Regions from separate parts of the Kitasatospora sp. NBC_01302 genome, predicted to be linked through region 1. Evidence: riboswitches for the same ligand, from Rfam matches in the RefSeq annotation. Region 1 holds a riboswitch; the other holds the start of a gene.
What was found. A riboswitch is a leader RNA that binds a small molecule or an ion and turns the genes downstream of it on or off. The one in region 1 is predicted to bind glycine.

Region 2: another riboswitch for glycine. It lies ahead of gcvP (aminomethyl-transferring glycine dehydrogenase); the one in region 1 lies ahead of gcvT (glycine cleavage system aminomethyltransferase GcvT).

Annotation. Positions count from the first base shown of each region.
Region 1 covers NZ_CP108404.1:5,995,697-6,003,376, forward strand. Annotated here, with positions in the region: gene OG294_RS26290 (ATP-binding protein) at 1-26, shown strand, start outside; gene OG294_RS26295 (basic secretory protein-like protein) at 134-1,189, shown strand; gene OG294_RS26300 (L-serine ammonia-lyase) at 1,268-2,635, opposite strand; gene glyA (serine hydroxymethyltransferase) at 2,781-4,049, opposite strand; gene gcvH (glycine cleavage system protein GcvH) at 4,210-4,590, opposite strand; gene gcvT (glycine cleavage system aminomethyltransferase GcvT) at 4,700-5,818, opposite strand; glycine riboswitch at 5,968-6,072, opposite strand; gene OG294_RS26320 (enhanced serine sensitivity protein SseB C-terminal domain-containing protein) at 6,232-7,044, shown strand; gene OG294_RS26325 (enhanced serine sensitivity protein SseB C-terminal domain-containing protein) at 7,208-7,680, shown strand, end outside.
Region 2 covers NZ_CP108404.1:7,620,303-7,627,982, forward strand. Annotated here, with positions in the region: gene OG294_RS33390 (DNA polymerase IV) at 1-259, shown strand, start outside; gene OG294_RS33395 (MFS transporter) at 424-1,917, opposite strand; gene OG294_RS33400 (PRC and DUF2382 domain-containing protein) at 2,117-3,154, opposite strand; glycine riboswitch at 3,328-3,433, shown strand; gene gcvP (aminomethyl-transferring glycine dehydrogenase) at 3,666-6,566, shown strand; gene OG294_RS33410 (DUF5999 family protein) at 6,706-6,897, opposite strand; gene OG294_RS33415 (hypothetical protein) at 7,232-7,680, opposite strand, start outside.

The sequences.
Region 1 (7,680 bases):
AGGTGCGTGAGCGCACCGCGAACTGAGCCCGGGCCTCCCCGGGTGGGCTTCCCCGCTGTCAATCGGCTGTCGATCCGCCGGGGACAGCATGCGAGCCGCTGGACATCCCAGCTCTCGCCCAAGGAGGAAGCCCATGGCACGGAGCATACGAACCCTCGCGAAGCGGGCCGCGCTGACCGGCGTCGGCCTCGCACTCGCCGCGGGGGCGTCCTTGACCTCCGCGGCTGCCGCGCACGCCGACACCACCCCCGGCGGCTGCGGCGGCCCGGCCTGGGAGAGCGCCTGCATCGGCGTCAACGGCAGCGGCTACATCACCGCGGACGCGTACACCAACTTCCAGAGCGTCGACCCCAACTGCACGGTCGACGTGATCCTCTGGGACTACACCAGCAACCGGCAGGTCTTCACCAGCTCGGCCACCTGCCGGACCGGCTCCCAGCACTACGCGACCAGCGTGCTGGGCAACCCCACTCAGGGCCACGACTACAAGACCGAGCTCCAGCTGCACTGGACCGGCGGCGCGGCCTACGACTACCAGACCAGCCCGGACCTGGTCTTCGGCGGTGGCGGCTCCCAGCCCGCCCCGGGCGTCAGCATCACCATGGACACCTCGCAGGCCGGTGACCTGGCCGGCTGGGCGAGCACCGAGCAGTCCATCCTGCAGCAGTGGTACGGCCCGACCGTGAACCTGATCGACGGCGGCGCCTACCAGGCGCCCACCAGCTACCGGGTCGTCTTCGACCCGGCCTACAACGGGCCGGGCGACATCGCGGCGACCTACTGGGACGGCTCGGCGAACAACCTCACCGTCAAGGTCAACCCCGACTGGGTCCGCCAGCACCCGGACGACACCGGCTTCCTGGTCCACGAGCAGGTCCACGTGGTCCAGGACGGCAGCAACCTGCCCAGCGGCCTGGTGGAGGGCAGCGCCGACTGGTTCCGCTACTACAACTACCAGCCCACCAACCTGGCCCGCCCCGACCAGAACACCAAGAACACCTACCTGGCGGGCTACAGCACCACGGCCTACTTCCTCAACTACGTGGCCACGCACTACGACAGCAACATCGTGCGCGAACTCAACGACGCGGGCCACGCCCAGGCCTACCCCGTCGACAACGCCGACCAGTGGTGGATCCAGCACACCGGCAAGACGGCGCAGCAGCTCTGGGACTCGATGTACCAGTAGCACCCACGGGCACCCATGACGAGGCCCGCCCGGCCGGGAGGACTCCCCGGCCGGGCGGGCCTCGTCAGGCAGTGGTGCTCAGCACTCGATGACGTTGACCGCGAGGCCGCCGCGCGAGGTCTCCTTGTACTTGACCTTCATGTCCGCCCCGGTCTCCTTCATGGTCTTGATCGCCTTGTCGAGGGAGACGTGGTGGCGGCCGTCGCCGCGCAGGGCCATCCGGGCGGCGGTGACGGCCTTGACCGAGGCCATGCCGTTGCGCTCGATGCAGGGGATCTGGACCAGGCCGCCGACCGGGTCGCAGGTGAGGCCGAGGTTGTGCTCGATGCCGATCTCGGCGGCGTTCTCGACCTGCTCGGGGGAGCCGCCGAGCACCTCGGCGAGGCCGCCGGCGGCCATCGAGCAGGCGGAGCCGACCTCGCCCTGGCAGCCGACCTCGGCGCCGGAGATCGAGGCGTTCTCCTTGAAGAGCATGCCGATCGCGCCGGCGGCGAGCAGGAAGCGGACGATGCCCTCGTCGTCGGCACCCTGGACGAAGTTCTGGAAGTAGTGCAGGACGGCGGGGATGATGCCGGCCGCGCCGTTGGTGGGGGCGGTGACCACCCGCTGGCCGCTGGCGTTCTCCTCGTTGACCGCCATCGCGTAGAGGGTGACCCACTCCATCGCGTTCGCCGGGCCTATGCCCTCGGCGCGCAGCGCCCGGGCACCGGCGGCGGCGCGGCGGCGGACCTTGAGGCCGCCGGGCAGGATGCCCTCGCGGGACATGCCCGCGCTCACGCACTCCTTCATCACGCCCCAGATCTCCAGCAGACCGGTCCGGATCTCCTCCTCGGTGCGCCAGGCCTTCTCGTTCTCCAGCATCAGGCCGGAGATGGACAGGCCGGTCTCCCGGGTGTGCCGCAGCAGCTCCTCGCCGGTGCGGAAGGGGTAGCGCAGCACGGTGTCGTCCGGGACCACCCGGTCCGCGCCGATCGCGTCCTCGTCCACCACGAAGCCGCCGCCGACCGAGTAGTAGGTCTTGGCGAGCAGCTCGGTGCCGGCCGCGTCGTGCGCCACCAGGGTCATGCCGTTGGCGTGGTACGGCAGCGAGCGGCGGCGGTGCAGGACCAGCTGGAGGTCCGGGTCGAAGGCGATCGAGTGGGTCCCGAGCAGGCTCAGCCGCTTGGCCTCGTTGATCCGGGCCACGTCCAGGTCGGCCTTGGCGACGTCGACCGTGCGCGGCGAGTTGCCCTCCAGACCGAGCAGGACGGCCTTGGGGGTGCCGTGGCCGTGGCCGGTGGCGCCGAGCGAGCCGAAGAGCTCGGCCTTCACCGTGGTGACCTGCTCCAGCAGGCCCTCGGAGCGCAGCCGGCGGGCGAACATCCGGGCCGCGCGCATCGGGCCGACCGTGTGCGAGCTGGAGGGGCCGATGCCGATGGAGAAGAGGTCGAAGACGCTGATGGCCACGGGGGGACGTCCTTGTCTGGTTCTCGTGGAGAGAGAAGGGCGGTGCATGAGACGGGGCACCGGCTCACCATTCCAGTGTGCGCGGTGCCCCGGGGCCCGGGTGCGGTCGGCAGGGGTGACGCCGACCACGCCCGAGGGTGCTGCCTTACAGCTCGGGGTAGAGCGGGTACTTCTCGGCCAGAGCGGTGACCCGGGCCTTGAGGGCGGTGGACCGGTCCGCGTCGAAGGTCGGCAGCAGCGCCTCGGCGATGATGTCGGCGACCTCGCGGAAGTCCTCGGCCTGGAAGCCGCGGGTGGCCAGCGCCGGGGTGCCGATCCGCAGGCCCGAGGTGACCATCGGGGGACGCGGGTCGTTCGGGACGGCGTTGCGGTTGACCGTGATGCCGACCTCGTGCAGGCGGTCCTCGGCGTCCTGGCCGTTCAGCTCGCTGTTGCGCAGGTCCACCAGGACGAGGTGGACGTCGGTGCCGCCGGACAGCACCGAGACGCCGGCCGCCTTGGCGTCCTCCTGGAGCAGGCGGGCGGCCAGGATCTTGGCGCCCTCCAGGGTGCGCTCCTGGCGCTCCTTGAACTCCGGGGAGGCGGCGACCTTGAAGGCGACCGCCTTGCCGGCGATCACGTGCTCCAGCGGGCCGCCCTGCTGGCCGGGGAAGACCGCGGAGTTGATCTTCTTGGCCCACTCGGCCTTGGAGAGGATCACGCCGCCGCGCGGGCCGCCCAGGGTCTTGTGGGTGGTGGTGGTGACCACGTCCGCGTACGGCACCGGGGAGGGGTGCAGGCCCGCGGCCACCAGGCCGGCGAAGTGGGCCATGTCCACCATGAGCAGCGCACCGACCTCGTCGGCGATCCGGCGGAACTCGGCGAAGTCGAGCTGGCGCGGGTAGGCGGACCAGCCGGCGATGATCAGCTTGGGCTGGTGCTCCTTGGCCAGGCGCTCGACCTCCTCCATGTCGACCAGGTTGGTCTGCTCGTCCACGTGGTAGGCCACCACGTTGTAGAGCTTGCCGGAGAAGTTGATCTTCATGCCGTGGGTCAGGTGACCGCCGTGGGCCAGGTTCAGGCCCAGGATGGTGTCGCCCGGCTGGATCAGCGCGAACATCGCGGCGGCGTTCGCCTGCGCGCCGGAGTGCGGCTGCACGTTGGCGGCCTCGGCGCCGAACAGCGCCTTGACCCGGTCGATGGCGATCTGCTCGACCACGTCGACGTGCTCGCAGCCGCCGTAGTAGCGGCGGCCGGGGTAGCCCTCGGCGTACTTGTTGGTGAGGACCGAGCCCTGGGCCTCCATGACCGCCACCGGGGCGAAGTTCTCGGAAGCGATCATCTCGAGGGTGGACTGCTGGCGGTGCAGCTCGGCGTCGACCGCGGCGGCGATCTCGGGGTCGAGTGCGTGCAGGGACTGGTTGAGAACCGTCATGGTGGCGTCTTCCCGTGAAAGGGGGCTGCCGCGCGCAGCGCGCCGTGGCAAGGGTGGCGGCGGGTGGCGGGCGAGGGGAACCTGGTGCGGACGGCCGCCGCGCTGCGGCCGCCCGCCGGGTGGATCGGAGGCCGGCCGGGCGGCCCGGCCGGCGTTCCGGTCAGGACTTGGTGAACTCGGCGTAGCCGTCGGCGTCCAGCAGGTCCGCGGGGGCCTCGGAGACCTTGAGCTTGAAGAGCCAGCCACCCTCGAAGGCGGCGGAGTTCACCAGGGCGGGCTCGTCGGCCAGGGCCTCGTTGACCTCGGTCACCTCACCGGTGGCGGGGGAGTACAGGTCGCTGACCGACTTGGTGGACTCGAGCTCCCCACAGGTCTCCCCGGCGGTGACGGTGTCGCCGACCGCGGGCAGCTGCACGTAGACGATGTCACCGAGGGCGGTGGCCGCGTACTCGGTGATCCCGACGGTCGACACGCCGTCCGCGTCGGCGGCGGTCAGCCACTCGTGCTCCTTGCTGTACTGCAGGTGCTGCGGGTTGCTCATGGTGGTCATTCTCCAGGATGGGAAGCGGGAACGAGGGAACGGTCCGCCGAGCGGACGGTCGAAAGTCCGCTCAGTGGACTTTCAGCGGGAGGGGCCGGGTCCGCCGGGCTCAGCGGGCGCGCTTGTAGAACGGCAGCGCGACGACCTCGACCGGCTCGTGCTTGCCGCGCACGTCCACCGCGACGGCCGTGCCGGGCGCCGCGAAGGCGGCGTCCAGGTACGCGATGGCGATCGGCTTGCCGAGCGTGGGGGAGGGGGAGCCGGAGGTGATCCGGCCGATCACCGCGCCTTCGGCGGAGACCACCGCGTACTCGGCGCGCGGCACCCGCTTGCCCTCGGAGACCAGGCCGACCAGCTTGCGCGGGGGGTTGACCTCGGCCTGCGCGGCGGCGGCCTCCAGCGCCTTGCGGCCGACGAACTCGCCGCCGTTGGTGGTCTTGTCGAAGCGCACCACCCGGCCCAGGCCCGCGTCGAAGGGGGTCAGCGAGGTGTCCAGCTCGTGCCCGTAGAGCGGCATGCCCGCCTCCAGGCGCAGCGTGTCGCGGCAGGACAGGCCGGCCGGGACCAGACCGTGCGGGGCGCCGGCCTCGGTCAGCGCCTGCCACAGGTGCTCGGCGTCGGCGGGGGCGCAGAAGATCTCGAAGCCGTCCTCGCCGGTGTAGCCGGTGCGGGCCAGCCAGACCTGCTGGCCGGCCACCGTCGCGGGCAGCAGGGCGTAGTACTTCAGGCCCGGCAGGTCGGCGTCGGTCACCGAGGAGAGGATCGCGTTCGCCTCGGGGCCCTGGACGGCGAGCAGCGCGTAGGCGTCGCGGTCGTCGCGCACCACGGCGTCGAAGCCGGCCGCGCGCTCGGTCAGCGCGTCCAGCACCACCTGGGCGTTGGAGGCGTTGGCGACCACCATGTACTCGTTCTCGGCGGTCCGGTAGACGATCAGGTCGTCCAGGATGCCGCCGTCCTCGCGGCAGATCATCGTGTAGCGGGCGCGCAGCACGCCGAGCGCGGAGATGAAGCCGACCAGCGCGTGGTCCAGCAGCTCGCCGGCCTGCGGGCCCGAGACGGTGATCTCGCCCATGTGCGAGAGGTCGAAGAGCCCGGCCTTGGTGCGGACCGCGAGGTGCTCCTCGCGCTCGCTGCCGTAGCGCAGCGGCATGTCCCAGCCGGCGAAGTCGGTCATGGTCGCGCCCAGGGCACGGTGCAGCGCGTCGAGCGCGGTCAGACGGGGGGACATGGTGAGACTCCCGAAGCTGGGTGCGGGCAGGGTGGGGTGGAGTCTCCCCGTCTGTCGTCACAACCTGAGAGCTTCACCGCACCAAGGATGACGCGGCTTGCACCGTGGGTGGGCGCACGGCACGGCCGTGTTCCGCTTTCCAGATTCGCCTCGCCTACGCGGTAGGGGTGCCTGAGAGATTCCGGGGAGGACTTGCTCCTTCGGCGCCGGTCCGTGCCGACAGGGGCACCTCCGGGCTCTCCCGCGCGGGTTCGAGCGGCCAGTATGAAGTTGGGTCCTGTGGAGTACGCGGACATCATGGCATGTCCGTCCGCCCGGCGGGAGAGGGGGCCGTCTCGGTACGCTTCGACCGGACGCACTGCGTGACAAGCGCTTGTGCCAGACGGTCCGGGTCACAAGCGGGGCAGGGGCGGATGGAATCAGAGGGGTACGCCGCGACGGCGACGGGGTGGACCGAGCCCGGTCGGGCGCCGGTCGGCAGCGGCTGGCCGGCCAACGAGCTGGAGCGGGTGCTCAGCGCGGCCATCGGCGACCCCGGTGCCACGCCCCGGGTGATCGAGGTGCTGGCCCGCAGCCAGGTCTGGATCCCGCTGCCCGTCGGCGCCGACCCGGCCGGTGCCGCTCTCGACCTGCCGACCATCGAGCTGGCGGGTGCGCCCTACGTGCCGGTCTTCTCCTCCGAGGAGCAGTTCCTGCGGCACGCCCCGGGGCTGTCCTGCGCGGTCGCGCCGGCCTGGGACTTCGCCCGTGGCCTGCCGCTGGGCATCGGCATCGCGGTCAACCCGCAGGCGCCGGTGGGCATCCCGGTGCCGCCCGCGGGAGTCGCCGAGCTGCGGCGCGGACCGCGCGAGGGGCGCTGGGAGAGCACCGGGGCGGGCGCGGGGATGCCCGAGGGCGCCCGGGTCGCGCTGCGAGAGCCGGAGCCGGGCGAGGAGCCGATGGTGTTCCTGCAGGCCGTGTGCGCCGAGCTCGCGGCGCTGGGCGGCGTGCTGACGGCCCGACGGGCGCTGGCCTCGGTGGAGGGCGAGCCGACCGTGCTCTTCGTGGGCGTCCAGCTCGACCCGGCCGCGCCCGCCGACCCGGTGGAGGTCAACGCCGCGCTGGGGCGGGCGCTGGGGGCCGCGCCGCTGCCCGGCGGGGTGCACATGGTGCTGCTGGACCTGGCGGCCGACCCGGTGGTGGATTGGCTGCTGTACCGGGTAGCACCCTTCTACGTACGGGGCTGAGCGGGCTCGGGCCTCGACGCGAGCGCACCGCGGTGCCACCCAGGGCGTCGGCATGACGGGTGTCGGCCGGGCCCCGTAGGGTGGCGCCCGGAGCGTGGATGGGCCAGGCCGTGGATGGGCCGGACCGTGGCGAGGGCGGCGGCATGGACAGGAGTGGGTACCGGTGACGACGGGAGCGGCGGGCGGTGGAGCGGGGTCGTGGGGCCCGGCCCCCGGTGCGGACCCGGGCGCCCTGGAGCGGGCCCTGGGCGAGGTCGCCCCGGACCGCTTCGCGGCGTACGAGCAGCTGCTGAGCGAGCTCGCCGCGGGCCGGGTCTGGATGCTGCTCTGGCACGGCACCCCCGGCAGCCCGGACGCCCAGTACGGGAACATGGACATCGGCGGTCACGGCTACGCGCCGGCCGTCACCTCGCCCGGTCAACTGGCCGCCAGCGGCTGGGCGCGCGCCCACGAGGTGATCTCCGGGCGGGAGATCGCCGCCGCGCTCTACCGCACCCGCTGGGGGCTGTGGCTCAACCCGCACGCGCCCGGCGGCGGGGTCGGCGTGCCCTGGGCCGACCTGCGCCGGGTGGCGGCCGGGCTGGACCGGCTGCCGGCCGGTCCGCTGCAGCTGTCCGATCCCCAGCTGCCGGGCAC
Region 2 (7,680 bases), 1.6 Mb from region 1:
GGAGCCGGGCGAGCCCGCCACCGCCCCCACCCCGACGGCGGGGGCCGACCAGGCGCTGGGCACCCGGATCTGGATGCCGGGCCAGGACGTGCGGCACGAGGAGTTCGGCGCCGGCTGGGTGCAGGGCAGCGGGGTCGGCCGGGTCACGGTCCGCTTCGAGACGCCCGACTCGCCGCCGGGCCGGGTGCGCACCTTCCTGGTGGACGACCCGGCGCTGAGCCCGGCCGAGCCGCTGCCGCTGCGGCCGGTGGAGGAGTAGCCACCCGGCCAGGGCCGGTCGCCCCCAGGGCGCCACAGGGCCGGAAAGGGCGAACGCCCCGCCCGAGAAGCTCGGGCGGGGCGTTCGACGGTCCGGCGCCACCGATCCCTGGACGGCGCCGGGCGGGCTCCCGGCGGTCGTGCACCGGCGGGAGCCCCAGCGCGTCAGGCGCTGGTCTTGGTGGGCTGCGGCGCGTCGGCCGACTGGTCGACCGGGGCGGTGGCCTGCCGGGCCGTCCGGATCGCGAACGGGACCAGGGCGGCGATCAGGCAGATCACGGCGGTGATCCAGTAGGCGTGCTTGTAGGCGTCCAGGGTCGGCAGCTGCACCTTGACCATCGCCGCGATCTGCGGCGGGAACTTGATGGTGTCGCCGGTCAGGACTGCACCCAGCACGGCGGTGCCGATCGCGCCACCCACGGTGCGCAGCACCGCGTTCATGCCGTTGGCGATACCGCTCTGCTCGGCCGGGACGGCGCCGTTGATGAAGGCGGGCATGGCCGCGTAGGCCAGGCCGACGCCGAGGCCGAAGAGCCCGGCGGCGAAGTAGACGTCGCCCTCGGCGCTGTGCCGCAGGGCCAGGTAGGCCATCGAGACGGCACCGAACAGGCCGCCGAGCACCAGCGGCAGGCGCGGGCCGCTGCGGCCGATCAGCATCGCGCCGATCGGGGCGGCGACCATCGAGCCGGCCGCGGAGGGCAGCAGCAGCACACCGGCGTGCAGCACGGTGGCGGTGAAGCCGTAGTGGGCGAGCTGCGCGGGGGTCTGGGTGAAGTTGCTGATCACCAGGAAGGAGCCGTACATGCCGAAGCCGATGAGCAGGCCGGAGATGTTGGTGAAGGCGACGGCCGGGCGGGCCATCATCTTCATGTCGACCAGCGGGTGCTTGACCTTGACCTCGACGATGCCCCAGATCAGCGCGACCACGGCGGCGACGGCGAACAGGCCCAGCGTCTTGGTGGAGGTCCAGCCCCACTCGTTGCCGCGGCTGACCGCGATCAGCAGGGCGGAGAGCCAGCCGGCCAGGGCGATGGCGCCCAGCGGGTCGGCGCCGCCGTTCTTGTCGGTCACCGGGTCGTTCGGCACCCGCAGGACCACCAGGGCGATGGCGACGACGGCGGCGACCAGGCCCATCCAGAAGATGGACTTGTAGTCCCAGTGCTCCAGCAGCACGCCGGTGGCGACCAGGCCGAGACCGCTGCCGACGCCCATCGAGGCACTGATCGCGGCGACGCCGCCGGTGATCTTCTCGCGCGGCAGCTCGTCGCGGACGATGCTGATCGCCAGCGGCAGCACGCCACCGCCGGCGCCCTGCAGCACGCGGGCGACGATCAGCAGGGTGAAGGAGTGGGTCGCCACCGCGAGCCCGGAGCCGAGCACCAGCCCGCCCAGCGAGATCAGCAGCATCGGCTTGCGGCCCCGCAGGTCGCCGAAGCGGCCCAGCAGCGGGGTCAGGACGGCCGCCGAGAGCAGGTTGGCGGTCATCAGCCAGGTGATGTTGGAGCCCGAGACCTTCAGCTCCAGGGCCAGCGACGGCAGGATCGGCACGACCGCGGTCTGGATGACGCTGTAGGCCAGCATCGCCAGGATCAGGGCGGGCAGTACCCGGGCACTGCTCGGTTTCGCGGCCGAGGCGGTGGGCTTGACTGCCTCACTCACGGTGGCTCCTTCAGAAACGGGCTGAGCGGCTTTCCAGCTGCTTCAAGCCAGCGATAGTCAATGAACTGAAGTAACCATGCCGAAAGTGCTTCACTCTGTCAAATATCTACCGCTGAAGCTTTGTCGAGGCCGACGGCCCGGACCCGCGCGAGCGGGTCCGGGCCGTTCGATCGGGCCGGTTCGGCCGGGCCGCCGGGGGTCAGCCGACGAGGCCGGTGGGGGTGCCCGCCTGCTGCGGCGCGGGCATCGGGGTGTGCCCGGGGGTGGCGGCGGTGCTGTCGTGGATCTCCACCTGCTCACGGCGCAGCTCGTCGCGGATCACCTTCTCCTCGGTGTACCGCTCGACCACCAGGCGCACCCGTTCGAGCGGAGCCACGTACTTGCGCACCGTCGGACGCTCCTCGCGCAGCGTCACCTCCTCGACCGCCTCGGCGATCTCCTGCGCGGTGAGGGTGGCCCGCTCCGCATCGCTGACCGGTACCCGCTCCACCCGGACCCGTTCGCGCACCACCTCGATCCGGCGCTCCACCGGCTCGGCCACCACGTACTTGCGCAGACTGGCGGTGCCCAGCACGTGCCACTCGTTGACGATCTCCAGGCGCTCCTCGCGCAGCGTCAGCTCCACCGGCCCGGGCGGCGCGTTGGTGGCCGGGCCGTGGTCGGCGCCGGTCTTGGGCGCGGTGCGCACCGGGTCGGGGGTGGGGCTCGGCGGCGGCTCGACCGGCTTGTCCAGTCCGATGGTGGCCGGCGCCGACTGCGCGGCACCCTGGGCCCGGGGCAGCTGGGTGGTCGGCTGGCCCGCGCCCGCCTCGGCCGAGCCGTTGGTGCGGGCCGCAGCGGCTGCCACGGGGGCGGCGGCCACCCCGAAGTCCAGGTCCGGCGAGCCGTTCGTGGTGGTGGCGCGCTCGGTCGTGCGGCCGGTGCCGGGGGAGTCCAGGCCGTAGTAGCGGTAGAGCTGCAGCTCCTGGGCGGGCGAGAGGTGCTGACCGACGCCGAAGTCCGGCGACTCCTTGATCAGGGACTTGTCGTAGGGCACGCGCAGCTCCTCGCCGGAGAACTCGCTCGTGGTCAGCGGGACGAACGCGTCCCGGCCGAAGATCCCGGTGCGCACGGCGGCCCACTCGGGCTCGCCCGTGGCGTCGTCGAGGTAGACCTCGTCCACCGTGCCGATCTTGTCGCCGTTGCGGTCGACGGCCTTGTGCCCGATCAGGTCTCGGGGATCGATGTCGGTCTGCACGCTTTCCTCTTCCTCCTGTGGCTGCTGCCTGCGATTCACACCAAAAGGCACGGATCGGATGACGGCGAGCCAAGCGCCGCCGTCCGTGCGCGGACTGCGCCAAGTGGGCGAGCACATTCGCTCACCTGCACGGTCGTCCGACAGGCCCGCGCTGGTACCCTGGGCGCGACCGCCGAACCCGCTCGGGAGAGTCCCCACCCTTCGGAACAGAGGGGACTGGGGCGCCGAAGGAGCAAACCCTCCCCGGAATCTCTCAGGCATCCGTACCGTGTGGGATAGGTCACTCTGGAAAGCAGGGCAGGGCCGCGGGCGAGGGAGCCGGCGGGCACCACCCTCACCGACGGTGCAAGCCGGCGGGGCGTCAGCTCCGTGCGGGCGAAGCTCTCAGGTCCCGATGACAGAGGGGGAGGCCTGTCGGGCTCGCCCGTCCAGGTCCATCCGCTCTCCACAGCGGCGCGGGCCCGCGGCGTGCGTGCCCCCGCCGGTCCGTGACCAGGAGGCCTCGACCACCATGACTGCCCAGCCGACCGCCGGTCGCCCCCGCAGCTCCGCCACCCTCGCCGAGCTCGAAACCGCCAGCCCCTTCGAGTCCCGCCACATCGGCCCCGACGCCGCCGCCCAGGAGAAGATGCTGGCCCAGGTCGGCTACGGCTCGCTGGACGAGCTCTCCGCCGCCGCGGTCCCCGAGGCGATCCGCAGCATCACCGGCCTGGACCTGCCGGCCGGCCGCAGCGAGGCCCAGGTACTGGCCGAACTGCGCGAGCTGGCCCGGCAGAACCAGGTGCTCACCCCGATGATCGGGCTGGGCTACTACGGCACCTTCACCCCGCCGGTGATCCTGCGCAACGTCATGGAGAACCCGGCCTGGTACACCGCCTACACCCCGTACCAGCCGGAGATCTCGCAGGGCCGCCTGGAGGCGCTGCTCAACTTCCAGACCCTGGTCTCCGACCTGACCGGCCTGCCCACCTCCGGCTCCTCGCTGCTCGACGAGGGCACCGCGGCCGCCGAGGCGATGGCGCTGGCCCGCCGGGTCACCAAGGTCAAGGGCGGCGTCTTCCTGGTCGACGCCGACACCCTGCCGCAGACCCTCGCGGTGATCCGCACCCGCGCGCTGCCCACCGGCGTCGAGGTGGTCGTCGCCGACCTGTCCGAGGGCATCCCGGCCGACATCGCCGAGGGCGGCGTCTTCGGCGTGCTGCTGCAGTACCCCGGCGCCTCCGGCGCGGTGCGCGACCTGGCCGCCGTGATCGAGCAGGCGCACGGGCTCGGCGCGATCGTCGCGGTCGCCGCCGACCTGCTGGCGCTCACCCTGCTCAAGTCGCCCGGCGCGCTCGGCGCCGACATCGCCTGCGGCACCTCGCAGCGCTTCGGCGTCCCGATGGGCTTCGGCGGCCCGCACGCCGGCTACCTGTCGGTGCGCGCCGAGTACGCCCGCTCGCTGCCCGGCCGCCTGGTCGGCGTCTCGGTGGACGCCGACGGCCACCGCGCCTACCGGCTGGCGCTGCAGACCCGTGAGCAGCACATCCGCCGCGAGAAGGCCACCAGCAACATCTGCACCGCCCAGGTGCTGCTCGCCGTGATGGCCTCGATGTACGCCGTCTACCACGGCCCCGACGGCCTGGCCGACATCGCCCGCCGCACCCACCGCTACGCCGCCGCGCTGGCCGCGGGCCTGCGGGCCGGCGGCGTCGAGCTCGCCCACGAGGCGTTCTTCGACACCGTGACCGCCAAGGTCCCGGGCCGTGCCGCCGCGGTGCTCGCCACCGCGCGCGAGGCGGGCATCAACCTCTACCAGGTGGACGCCGACACCGTCTCGATCTCCTGCGACGAGACCACCACCCGCGAGCACCTGGCCGCCGTCTGGGCCGCCTTCGGCGTCGCGGGCGTGGACGCGGACTCGGTCGCCGAGACGCTCCCGGGCGACCTGCTGCGCGAGGACGAGTACCTCACCCACCCGGTCTTCCACAGCCACCGCTCGGAGACCGCGATGCTGCGCTACCTGCGCCGCCTCTCGGACCGGGACTACGCGCTGGACCGCGGCATGATCCCGCTGGGCTCCTGCACCATGAAGCTCAACGCCACCACCGAGATGGAGGCGGTCACCTGGCCGGAGTTCGGCCAGCTGCACCCCTTCGCCCCGATCGACCAGGCCCAGGGCTACCTGACCCTGATCCGCCAGCTGGAGCAGCAGCTGGTCGAGGTCACCGGCTACGACGCCGTCTCGATCCAGCCGAACGCCGGCTCCCAGGGCGAGCTGGCCGGTCTGCTCGCGGTGCGCGCCTACCACCACGCGAACGGCGACACCCAGCGCGACGTCTGCCTGATCCCGGCCTCGGCGCACGGCACCAACGCCGCCTCCGCCGTGATGGCCGGCATGCGGGTGGTCGTCGTCAAGACGCTGACCGACGGCGACGTGGACGTCGAGGACCTGAAGGCCAAGATCGAGCAGCACCGCGAGCAGCTCGCCGTGCTGATGGTCACCTACCCGTCCACCCACGGCGTCTTCGAGACCCAGATCACCGACATCTGCGCCCTGGTGCACGAGGCCGGCGGCCAGGTCTACGTGGACGGCGCCAACCTCAACGCGCTGGTCGGCCTGGCCAAGCCGGGCAAGTTCGGTGCGGACGTCTCGCACCTGAACCTGCACAAGACCTTCTGCATCCCGCACGGCGGCGGCGGCCCGGGCGTCGGCCCGGTCGCGGTGCGCGCGCACCTGGCGCCGTACCTGCCCAACCACCCGCTGCAGAGCGAGGCCGGTCCGGCCACCGGTGTCGGCCCGATCTCGGCCGCGCCGTGGGGCTCGGCGGCGATCCTGCCGATCTCCTGGGCGTACGTGCGGCTGATGGGCGGCGAGGGCCTCAAGCGCGCCACCCAGGTCGCGGTGCTGAACGCCAACTACATCGCCAAGCGGCTGGCCCCGCACTTCCCGGTGCTCTACACCGGCCCCGGCGGCCTGGTCGCGCACGAGTGCATCATCGACCTGCGCCCGCTCACCAAGGAGACGGGGGTGAGCGTGGACGACATCGCCAAGCGCCTGATCGACTACGGCTTCCACGCCCCGACCATGTCCTTCCCGGTGGCCGGCACGCTGATGATCGAGCCCACCGAGTCCGAGGACCTGCACGAGATCGACCGGTTCTGCGCCGCGATGATCGAGATCCGGGCCGAGATCGACAAGGTCGGCTCGGGCACCTGGGCCGCGGACGACAACCCGCTCCGCAACGCCCCGCACACCGCCGCCACGCTGGCCGGCGACTGGGCGCACGGCTACAGCCGCCAGGAGGCGGTCTTCCCGGCGGGCGTGAACCCGGCGGACAAGTACTGGCCGCCGGTGAGCCGGATCGACGGCGCCTACGGCGACCGGCACCTGGTCTGCTCCTGCCCGCCGCTGGACGAGTACGGCTCCTGAGCGGGATGAGCCGGCGGTCGGCCCCGGTGGGCCGGCCCCGGCCGCGCGCGTGACGAGGTCCCCTGCGGCAGGTTCCGCAGGGGACCTCGTCACGTCCGGGCCCCGGTGGGCCGGGGCCGCAACCCGTCCGGGTGGGCTGTCAGGCGGCGACCAGCCGCGAACGGTGCGGCGCGATCACCCGGCCGTCCGGCAGCAGCTCACCGGTGTCCTCGAACAGCAGGACCCCGTTGCAGAGCAGGCTCCAGCCCTGCTCGGGGTGGCGGGCGACCGGAACCGCCGCCTCACGGTCGGCCGACTCGGCCGACGGACACTCAGGTCGGTGCTGGCACATCGTTGTACCCCGCTTCACTCACGATCCCGCCCCCCTCAGCGGTGCCGGCCCGGGCCCTGAGGCCCCACGAACCCCGGAACGCCGTTGACGGTGGTCGGATCCTGTCCCGCCGGCCCAGGTGTGAGTCGGCGCTTCTGTGGGTAGGACAGGTGGTCCTTCCACGCAGTTCCCAGTGTCGGCATCCGGAGGCCGTCCCGCAGCTGTTTGGTGACATGCGCCACAACTCCAGGGCAGAGATCACCCATTCAGATGGTCGAACCGGGCGGCGGCGCAAAAACGGGCCACCCGGCCATGACTCGACCGGGTGGCTGCGAGGTAGTCCGAACGGGTGGGGTCAGAGGGCGGGCACCGCCGCGGCCAACGGAGCGGGCGCGGCCGGCCGCACCGGCGCCGCGGCACTCGGGCGGGCGAGCAGCGCGAGCAGGTCGCCCGCTGGATGGGCGCGGTGCGCGGCCACCCCGAGCGGGGCCGGGGCCAGCGGGATCAGCAGGTCCTCCTCCGGCGCGGCGTCGATGCCGTGCAGCCACAGTGCGGTGGCGTAGTGCCCGGGCATCGAGAGCAGCCGCGCCTGGTGGCTGGTGCGCAGCGACTGCACCAGGTGTCGGGCCTGAGCCAGTGCCCGCATGGTGGAGTCGAGATAGGGTCCCGCCGCGAAGTGCGCGAAGCTGTGGCCCTCGGCCGACTTCACCACCTCGGCCGCCGCCACCACTTGGCCGCCGTGCTCGATCAGGAACCGCCAACCCGTGCGCGGGGCCTCCGCCAGCGCGCGCGCCGTCGCCGTCG